2 regions of the Bacillus sp. NPDC094077 genome follow, and region 1 is predicted to be linked to the other one. Evidence: riboswitches for the same ligand, from Rfam matches in the RefSeq annotation. Region 1 holds a riboswitch; the other holds the start of a gene.

What was found. Region 1 has a riboswitch for FMN ahead of ACQKNR_RS10980 (ECF transporter S component). Riboswitches for the same ligand answer to the same signal wherever they lie in the genome.
Region 2: it holds a riboswitch for FMN, as region 1 does, so the genes downstream of both, ribD (bifunctional diaminohydroxyphosphoribosylaminopyrimidine deaminase/5-amino-6-(5-phosphoribosylamino)uracil reductase RibD) here and ACQKNR_RS10980 (ECF transporter S component) in region 1, are expected to answer to the same signal.

Annotation. Positions count from the first base shown of each region.
Region 1 covers NZ_JBNNUF010000003.1:435,541-440,285, forward strand. The annotation lists gene ACQKNR_RS10965 (cob(I)yrinic acid a,c-diamide adenosyltransferase) at 1-257, shown strand, start outside; gene ACQKNR_RS10970 (peptidoglycan DD-metalloendopeptidase family protein) at 342-956, shown strand; gene ACQKNR_RS10975 (hypothetical protein) at 1,124-1,810, opposite strand; FMN riboswitch at 2,054-2,193, shown strand; gene ACQKNR_RS10980 (ECF transporter S component) at 2,356-2,934, shown strand; gene ACQKNR_RS10985 (ferredoxin) at 3,056-3,304, opposite strand; gene ACQKNR_RS10990 (helix-turn-helix domain-containing protein) at 3,604-4,665, shown strand; gene recQ (ATP-dependent DNA helicase RecQ) at 4,655-4,745, shown strand, end outside.
Region 2 covers NZ_JBNNUF010000001.1:628,490-633,234, reverse strand. The annotation lists gene ribBA (bifunctional 3,4-dihydroxy-2-butanone 4-phosphate synthase/GTP cyclohydrolase II) at 1-142, opposite strand, end outside; gene ribE (riboflavin synthase) at 155-799, opposite strand; gene ribD (bifunctional diaminohydroxyphosphoribosylaminopyrimidine deaminase/5-amino-6-(5-phosphoribosylamino)uracil reductase RibD) at 781-1,893, opposite strand; FMN riboswitch at 2,202-2,345, opposite strand; gene ACQKNR_RS03200 (CDGSH iron-sulfur domain-containing protein) at 2,535-2,777, opposite strand; gene ACQKNR_RS03195 (YqkC family protein) at 2,881-3,126, shown strand; gene ACQKNR_RS03190 (alpha/beta hydrolase) at 3,137-4,060, opposite strand; gene ACQKNR_RS03185 (GNAT family N-acetyltransferase) at 4,142-4,624, shown strand; gene ACQKNR_RS03180 (LacI family DNA-binding transcriptional regulator) at 4,724-4,745, shown strand, end outside.

The DNA.
Region 1 (4,745 bases):
TTATTTTACCAGGTGGTAGCGAGGCGGCAGCTGTTATTCATATTGCACGTACTGTTGTAAGAAGAGCAGAGCGCTCTATAGTATCATTGCAAAAAGAAGGGGAAATAAATGAAGTCGTCCTAAAGTATGTAAATAGATTATCTGATTATTTGTTTGCGGTAGCTAGAGTAATAAATACTCGATTACAAGTAAAAGATGTAGAGTATAACCGCAGTGCATTAGTTTTTCGTGATAAAAAAGAGAAGGGAGTGGAGTAATTCACTTTCTTTTTTTGTATACTTTTTTCTGTAATATACCAAAATAGAGAAGGTATGGTGGTAATTAGAAAACGGAGGATGTATATGAAAGTGTTAAAATGTGGCGTCATGTTATTGACTGTATTGTTGTTATCTCAATTACATGTTTACGCAGAAGAAAATCGATGGACATGGCCCGTTGAAGGTCAGATAAGTGATTATTTTGGGACGAGGCATGGAAAACACTACGGTATTGATATAGCGGCACCGATCGGAGCGCCTGTGGCAGCTATTCAAGATGGTAAGGTGACAAAATCTTATTATTCAAATAGTTATGGAAACGTTGTATTTATTAAGCATGGAGAATATGAGGCTGTGTATGCGCATTTAAATAAGAGATATGTAGTTCAAGGGGACTATATTTCAAAAGGAGAAAAAATTGGAGAAGTAGGAAACACAGGAGAATCGCGAGGTGCACATTTACATTTAGAACTTCATCAAGGAAGATGGACGATGGCGAAAAAGAACGCGATGAATCCATTGCTTGTTTTAAATGAACAAAGAAATGAAGTTGTTTCTTCATCATTATATGTCGTACAAAAAGGGGATACTTTAGTTAGTATTGCACGGAAATTTAGTATGACACTTAAGGAAATTAAAGAAAAAAATGGATTGCAGCAAGAGCGCATTTATCCAAATCAACAATTATACGTTAAGTAAAGGAACCGCCCCAAAAGTATAACCTTTGAATAAATTTATTTTCTTCCTAGTAAAGATTGCAATAGTAAATGAAATTGTATCGATACAAATTGAGATATATCGATATAACAAGAGCGATCTATACCTAACAGAAAACCGTCCCAAAATTTATTTTGGGACGGTTTCTTTTACCAAAAAATAAAGACACATATAAATCCAGAAATAGCTAAGTAGCTATATAAGTAAAAGACTTTTGTTCTTGTTTTCTCCTTTGTACGAAACAGTACAATAGTCGGTTCAATTAAACCAATTGTCAGACAAAGTAAGCCAAGAAGCATACATCCAATTGAAATAGAGTACAGGGCAATTTGTGGTGCTTGAAATGGAATCATCCATTTTAATAAAAATGCAATAAGTGCAGTGTAGCAAATGCTACCGATGTATTTATTCAACGGTGTATTAGAACGGAAACCAGGAAGTTTGTTTAAGAAAGAACGGGAAACAACTTCTGTTTGTAAAGATGTATGCTCTTCGATAATTTTTTGAGCTTCCTTTCCTTTTTGGAAAAGGGATAATATCCAGTTTCGCTCACCTTGAAAAATAAATTGAGAAGTTGTCAAATAGTGATCAACCTTTACTTTATTCCAACTCTTCCATGGATGACGCTCACACAATTTTAATTTACTTTCTGTTTTTTTATCATACTGATAAATACTGATGCCATCTTCATCGAAAACGGCATAGTATGTCTCGCTTGAGAATGTGCCTAAATCGATTGGACAGTAGAAAAGTAATTCTTTTTTTAAGTAAAAGTATTCTTTTCTTAAGTTTTTTTTCATTGCTTCTCGAATAGAGTGTCTTTTATCTTTCTTCATGACATTTCCTCCATAACTCAGAAAATGTTCTTATCTTAACAATTCAACATCTTATCATTTTTAGTTATATATGGCTAGGGAATTCATAAGAGAAATACCGAATAATAAAAATATGGATTGTATTGTAAAATTTTTCGGTTTAATTGATTACTGAAAATAAATAACTAATTTTTAATAAGTTACAATTTTTTAGTTCACAATGTTATTAGGTTGTTGTATAATGAAGGGGAAAATAGAATATCGGTCTATCTTCGGGGCAGGGTGAAAATCCCGACCGGCGGTGATGAACTATTTATGATTTCGTTCTAAGCCCGCGAGCCGTTAAGGCAGGATTTGGTGTGATTCCAAAGCCGACAGTATAGTCTGGATGGGAGAAGATGGAGGTTCAAGCGTTCAAAAAAGATATGAATTTGAATGTCTGTTTGGTGTGCCTTAAATTCTCCCTTTGTGTAAAACACAAAGGGTTTTTTCGTTCTATGAAAAAATAGGCATAGCAGAACCTTTCCACTTTCCATGAGATGATCGATGGAAAAGGAGAGAGAAGGATGAAACAAAAAAACAGTGTAGTGCAGATGGTGAGTGTAGCGATGCTAAGTAGTATTGCATATTTACTGATGATGTTGGATTTCCCGTTCCCAGGGCTTCCGCCATTTTTAAAAATTGATTTTAGTGATGTGCCAGCTCTAATTGCTGCAATTATTTTCGGACCAATGGCGGGGGTAATTGTAGAGGGGATAAAGAATATTTTATATTACGGGATTCAAGGAAGTTTAACAGGAGTGCCAGTTGGAGAAATTGCAAACTTTATTGCAGGATGTTTATTTATTGGACCAGCAGCTTTCTTATTTAGAAAGTATCGTACTGTAAAGAGTTTAACGACAGGATTAATGCTAGGGACAATTACAATGGCGCTAATTATGAGTGTATTAAACTACATCATCATATTCCCAGCTTACACTTGGTTTTTAAATTCACCAGCTATGTCTAGTGAGGCTATAAAAACGACTGTTATAACGGCAATCTTACCGTTTAATTTGATTAAAGGAATTGTAGTAACAATTGTATTTGTAGCGTTATTCTCACGCCTGAAAGTATGGGTGTTTGCAAAAATGAAAAATGCATAAAATATAAAATAAAACCATTAGTAGTATGGAACTACTAATGGTTTTATTTAGTAGATTGAAAATAGAAAACAAAAAACGCCCCTCATTAATATGAGGGGCGTTTTTTGAAGTTAATAAAAGACTATTCGAATTTTAAAGCATCGCCGTCAAATGATTCGTCAGCAACTTTAATTGAGTCAGTTGGACAACCTTCGAATGCATCCATCATATCTTCAATTAATACATCTGGAATTTCAACGATACCTTGGTTATCGTCTAATGTTACAAATGCAATACCCTCATCATCATAGTCATAAATGTCTGGGGCAGCAGCGCCACAAGCACCACATGCAATACAAGTATCTTTATCAACGATTGTATATTTTGCCATCTTTTTTCCCTCCTGATAATATGTATGTGAAAAGCTCGCCATAAAAATTATAACCTTATTGTAAAACGGTTTTTAAAACTTTTCAACATAAAATTATAATGATAATCCTTATCAATTAGAGTGTCAACTTATTTTTTAATTATGTCATAAGATTTTCAAAATACGTAAATGTTATTTCGTTTGGTACAATAGAATATATACAAGCATATGGTGCGAATATGATAAGTTTAATGAGTAACAGTAGACGGTGTAATCATACTGAAAAAGGAATGAAGTTAAATTGGAAGGTGGAAGCGGTAATGCAAATACAATATACTTTATTGTATTGTTTAAAACAATTGAATGGTGAAAGGACCGTTTCTTCTATTTATTATTTATTAAAAGGAAAACGTTCTTCGCAAACGTTACAAGATGGAAATATGTTCCGGATTTCTTTTTTATTCGGAATATATAAATCGTTAAATAGAACGGACTATGATCGTGAAGTTGCAAAGTTGTTGCAAGTAGATTTTATTCAAGAAATACATGAAAATACATATGTGTTAACACATGTAGGTAAAACGCAGTTACATAAATGGGAGGAAGTTTATGCTTTTCCAACGCATTTACATGGTTTGCACTATGGTGAATTAGGTGAAACATTTTGGAGAAGATTAGCATTAATTATTCAAACTATATCTAATTTACAACAGAATAATACGAAATTTATCCCCATTCAACAAGATACAGAAATAATGGTGTGGGTGAAACATTTTCTCACGGGAGTTCCGTATAGGAGAAGTGAATTGGCGAGAAGGTTATGGAGAGAAATACATAATCTTTTAGAAAAAAGTAATTCAATAGAAGCAACGATTGTAACATATCGACTAACGGGTTATGAACGTATCGGTTGTACATTGCAACAATTAGCAGAAATTACGAAACAAGATATATTTCGAGTGTATTTTTTGTTTTGGGGGACAATTCACTTCTTTATACAAGAAGTTCGCGATAAAGAAAATGAATTTCCACTATTAGCTGAAATTATATCTTATCCAAATGAGAGAGCTGAATTGTTTAGTTTATCAACGAAAAAAACATATAATTTTTGGAGACAAGGGCGTTCTTTAGAAGAAATAGCGACAATTAGAAATTTAAAGGTTGCAACGATAGAAGATCATTTTGTTGAAATTGCTTTACGAGAAAAAGAGTTTTCTATCGAGATGTTTATGGAAAAGGAAAAAATAGAAAACGTAACAAAAGTAATTGAAGCATTACAAACACGTAAGTTGCGTGTGTTGAAACAAGCGGTAGGAGAAGATATCTCTTATTTTGAAGTCCGTCTTGTATTAGCACGGATGGAGGGTATAAATGAAACTTGAGGAATATTTGTATAAGTGGTTTGGATATTCTGAATTTCGTCTAGGTCAAAAAGGGGTTATTACAGATTTATTGGAAGGAA
Region 2 (4,745 bases), on a different contig from region 1:
TCATAAAGTTAATCGTTTCTGGTGTAATATACTCTGCTAAAGCAATAAAATCGCCTTCATTTTCTCGGTTTTCATCATCACATACGATAACGACTTTTCCTTGTTTTAAATCTTCTAGAGCTTCTTCAATACGATGAAACATTATGTTTCCCCCTTATAGAAATCCGTTTTCTTGTAAAAAACTTTCGGTCATTGAACTTGTTCGTTTGACGGGTTTAGAGATAAAGCGTTCGATATATTTACCGATCATGTCACACTCAATGTTTACGATATCTTCGGCATTCTTTTCTCCGATGACAGATTCGCTTACTGTGTGCGGGATGAGTGAAATTGTTATGGAAGATTCGTCTATATCAAATATCGTTAAACTCGTTCCATCAACAGCAACGGATCCTTTATGCAAACAGTAGCGTAGCAATTCATCAGAAATTGCTATTTTGTAATAGATGGCATTGTAGTGTTGTTTTTTAGTTAAAATCGTCCCGATACCGTCGATGTGTCCTGTAACGAAATGTCCACCGAATCGTCCGTTTGCAGACATTGCCCGCTCTAAATTTACTTTAGAATGTGGTTTAAGCATACGAAGTGATGTTGATTGCATCGTTTCAGGCATTGCATCAACTGTGAATGAAGTAGTTGTATAACTAGTTACGGTTAAGCAAATGCCATTCACCGCGATACTATCACCTAACTTCACATCGGATAAAATTTTGTTTGCATGGACAGTTAACTTCATCGCTTCTCCGCTTTGTTGCATGTTTGCTATCGTTCCTAATTCTTCTACAATTCCTGTAAACATTCGGGCACCTCATTTCGGGCATTCGCAACGATTTTTATATCATCGCCAATTTGTTTCATCTCTTGAATTTTTAAGGAAAGCGCATCTTGTAATTTTGAAAAACCATTTCCTCCAAATAAAGTAGGAGCATCTTTCCCACCAATTAATTTCGGACTTATATAGGTTACAATTTCATTGAAATTGTTTGTTTGTAAGAAACTTGCATGAACTGTTTGACCACCTTCCACGAAAAGAGAAAGGATTTGTTTTTCACCGAGTAGGTTTAAAACATCTTGGATTTCAATTTGTTTCGTTTTCATTTGGAATATAGCTATATTTTCAGATTCATAAGAAGCTATTTTCTCTTTATCTACATCCCTACCGACAATAATCCATGTCGGTGCTAAACCATCTGTTATGACATGAGAAAATGGTGGCGTTTTTAAATGGGTATCTAAAATAACGCGAATTGGATGTTTCCCTCCATTTGTAATTCTTGTTGTTAAGTGTGGATTATCAGCAATAACTGTATTCACTCCAACAAGAATCGCATCGTGTGTATGGCGATATTGGTGAACATCAGCTCGTGCTTCTTCACCTGTAATCCACTTACTTTCACCAGTTGCAGTTGCTGTTTTGCCATCTAGGCTCATCGCTGTTTTTATTGTTACAAATGGGTGTTTCGTTTTCATATAGTGAAAAAAGAAACGATTTAATAAAGTGGCTTTTGCCTCAAGAATACCGGTAGTTACTTCGATGCCAGCTTCTTCTAATCTCCTTTTTCCATTACCAGAAACGAGAGGATTGCAATCAAGGGTAGCAATTACAACCCGTTTGACTCCTTTTTCGATGAGCAAATCACAGCAAGGTGGTGTTTTTCCAAAATGGCTACACGGTTCAAGTGTTACATAAACAGTAGCATGTTTTGCTTTTTCACCAGCCATATGAAGTGCGTGAACTTCTGCGTGTTCTTCACCAGCGCGTAAATGAGCCCCCATACCGACGATGTTTCCATCTTTTACAACAACAGCACCAACCATAGGATTTGGACTTGTTTGTCCTGATGTACCTTCTGCTAATTGCAAGGCAATCCTCATATATTCTTGATCTGTCATTCTCTTCACCTCTCCTAAAAAAATCAAAAAACCCCAAGGATTTAATATCCTTGGGGTTTGGGAGACGTGATTTCTAGACATATAGTTCGAATACAAAAGCATAGGAAAGAAACCTAACGAAGATTCATATTTTTGCATAAGGAAAAAACCTAGCAAAGATATCAAATTTTTTAAACGCTAGTTGTCTCTTTTTTATTTCAGTATAAAAAATGAGTATAGAAAACTAAACATATATAAAGATTCAAAACGAATTTTTAAAAATATGCATACTGAAATAAAAGTGTATTCACTATATAAAAAACTAGAAACATATCCTTCTCCCATCCAGACTATACTGTCGGCCCTAGAATTTCACTAGATCCACCGTTTTCGAGTTGAAAACGGGTCACGGACTTAGAAGTTTGCACTTCATCACCGCCGGTTGGGAATTTCACCCGACCCCGAAGGATGCTGTTTGCTCAAATTATAGCACAAAAAAGAAAAAAGGCTAGTAAAAATATTCGAATGTGAAGAATTGTGTGAAAATATACGTGGATTTGAATGAGGAAAAAAGTGTTAGAAATGTTGTAAGGAAAAGGGATGTAGGAAAGTTAATCAAAAGAAAAAACATGCACAAAAAAATGTGCATGTCACATACAAAATTATTCAGAATCTGTTGCTCTAACAACAGATTCGAATTTACCTTTATGCGAAGCATCGCAATAAGGCATATTTTTTGATAAGCCACAACGGCATAAAGAAAATGCCGGTTTTGCTGGGAATACATTCCCTTGTGAGTCGACTAATTCCACGTCCCCTGTAACGCGAAAAGAGCCATTATCATTTACTTTAATTTGTACTTTTGCCAACGTTATCCCTCCTTCCCAAACGCTTAATTTCATCATATATTCAGGAAGGGGACTTGACAATATAAAAAGAGTACTTTGTTTAGAGAAGAAGAGGGTGTTATAATGGTTTTTATAACTGACTAGAGTAAGGTGACGAAAGATGGATAAACAATTACGTACATTACGAAATATTGCAAATGAGCGCACGTGGGCATCATTTTTGAATGATAATCATCCATATAGTTTATTGCACTGGTCCATTGCCGGTGTAGGACAAGAATCGAAGGATGTTTGGTTACTTCAAGATGAGGTAACATTTCAAACGACAGAATTTCCAACGCTAGATGATGCGGTACAATGGATTTCCGAAAATATGGAACAAGTTACAGACGTGTTAGCGCAATAAAAAAACAGGCTTATGCAAGCCTGTTTTTTGTTTCTTTCACATATGTGTTTAAAAATTGATCGACGGCTGCTTCATACTCTTCTTTATTTTCGTTATAAGAGCAAGCGTGTGCACCGTGTTCTGCAATATAAAGTTGTTTATTATTTTCCTTTGCTTCAAATAGTGCTTTAGTCATATCAGCTAAAATATAATCGTCATCTTTACTATGAATAAAGAGAACGGGATTGTTAATATTTTTTATACAATCGATTGGTGAAACTTCACGAATTGTATAACCGTCACGAACTTTTAAAAAAGTGTTTGCTAAAGGTAATAAAGGCCACTTTGGTAAATGGAATTCAACTTTTAAACGATGCTGTAATTGCCCATAGAAATCAGAGAAAGGACAATCAGCAATATAAAAATCGGCACCATCTTCTACAAGTCCCGCATATTGAAGAAGAGTTGCAGCCCCCATAGATTCACCATGAATACCAAGTGTAATATTTGTACCAAAACGACTTTTTAGCCAGTCAACGACTGATTTCAAATCATGTTTTTCATAGTATCCATAGCTTGTTGTTTTTCCGCCAGTTTTACCATGACGGCGATGGTCATAAATAAATACGTTATATCCTCTGTTTAAAAATAAGTTTGCATATTTTACAGAGTTCATTTTATTTACAGTTACGCCGTGACAAAAAATCATAAACTTATTGGAATGATCAGCAGGAATATAATATCCATGAAGATCATATCCGAATTGCGAAGGGATATGAATTTCTTCTTTATGAAGAGCATCAAAATCTTTTATACGAAAATGCTTTTTCGTTTCTCTTTCTAGAACTTCTTCCTCTGTCTTTTTCTTCAAATACATAACTTTATTTGTAAAGAAAATCCCAAGGGCAGTTATTGCGCCTAGTATAGTGAACAATGCTGCAAAAAAACGTTTCATACTTTACCTCATCCTCCAAATATCGTTACATGTGATACACTTACATTGTATCACAATGATAGAAAAGGGGAGAAACAGGAAATGGTGCATATACAAAAAATTACACCAACAATGAAAGAAACAATCCGAATGTTCATGTGTGAAAACTGGGGGAGCTCATTGATGGTTTCACGTGGTAAGGGGCATCAATTAGAAGAGTTACCAGGATTTATTGCACTATCAGATGACAGAATAATCGGAATTATAACGTATGAAGTGGCCGGAAATATGTGCGAAATTGTATCGTTAGATAGCTTTGAAGAAAGAAAGGGAATAGGGACGAAGCTTGTGGATTGTGTATTGCAAGTTGCAAAAGAGGAACAGTGCCAAGAGGTGTGGCTTATTACAACAAATGATAATATGAATGCGTTACGTTTTTACCAAAAACGTAATTTTGTGATGACTAATTTATATGTGAATGCAGTGGACGAGGCACGAAAAATAAAGAAAGAAATTCCGCGCATTGGGTATGATAATATCCCAATTTTACATGAAATTCAGTTGGAGTATCGTTTAGCAAAATGATGTAACAATTTTCAGAAATATAAGTTATTAACCTTGACGAATATTATAATTTAGGTTACCGTAAAATTGTAATCTATTACCATATTAAGGGGTGACGATGTGGCAACTATACGTGATGTTG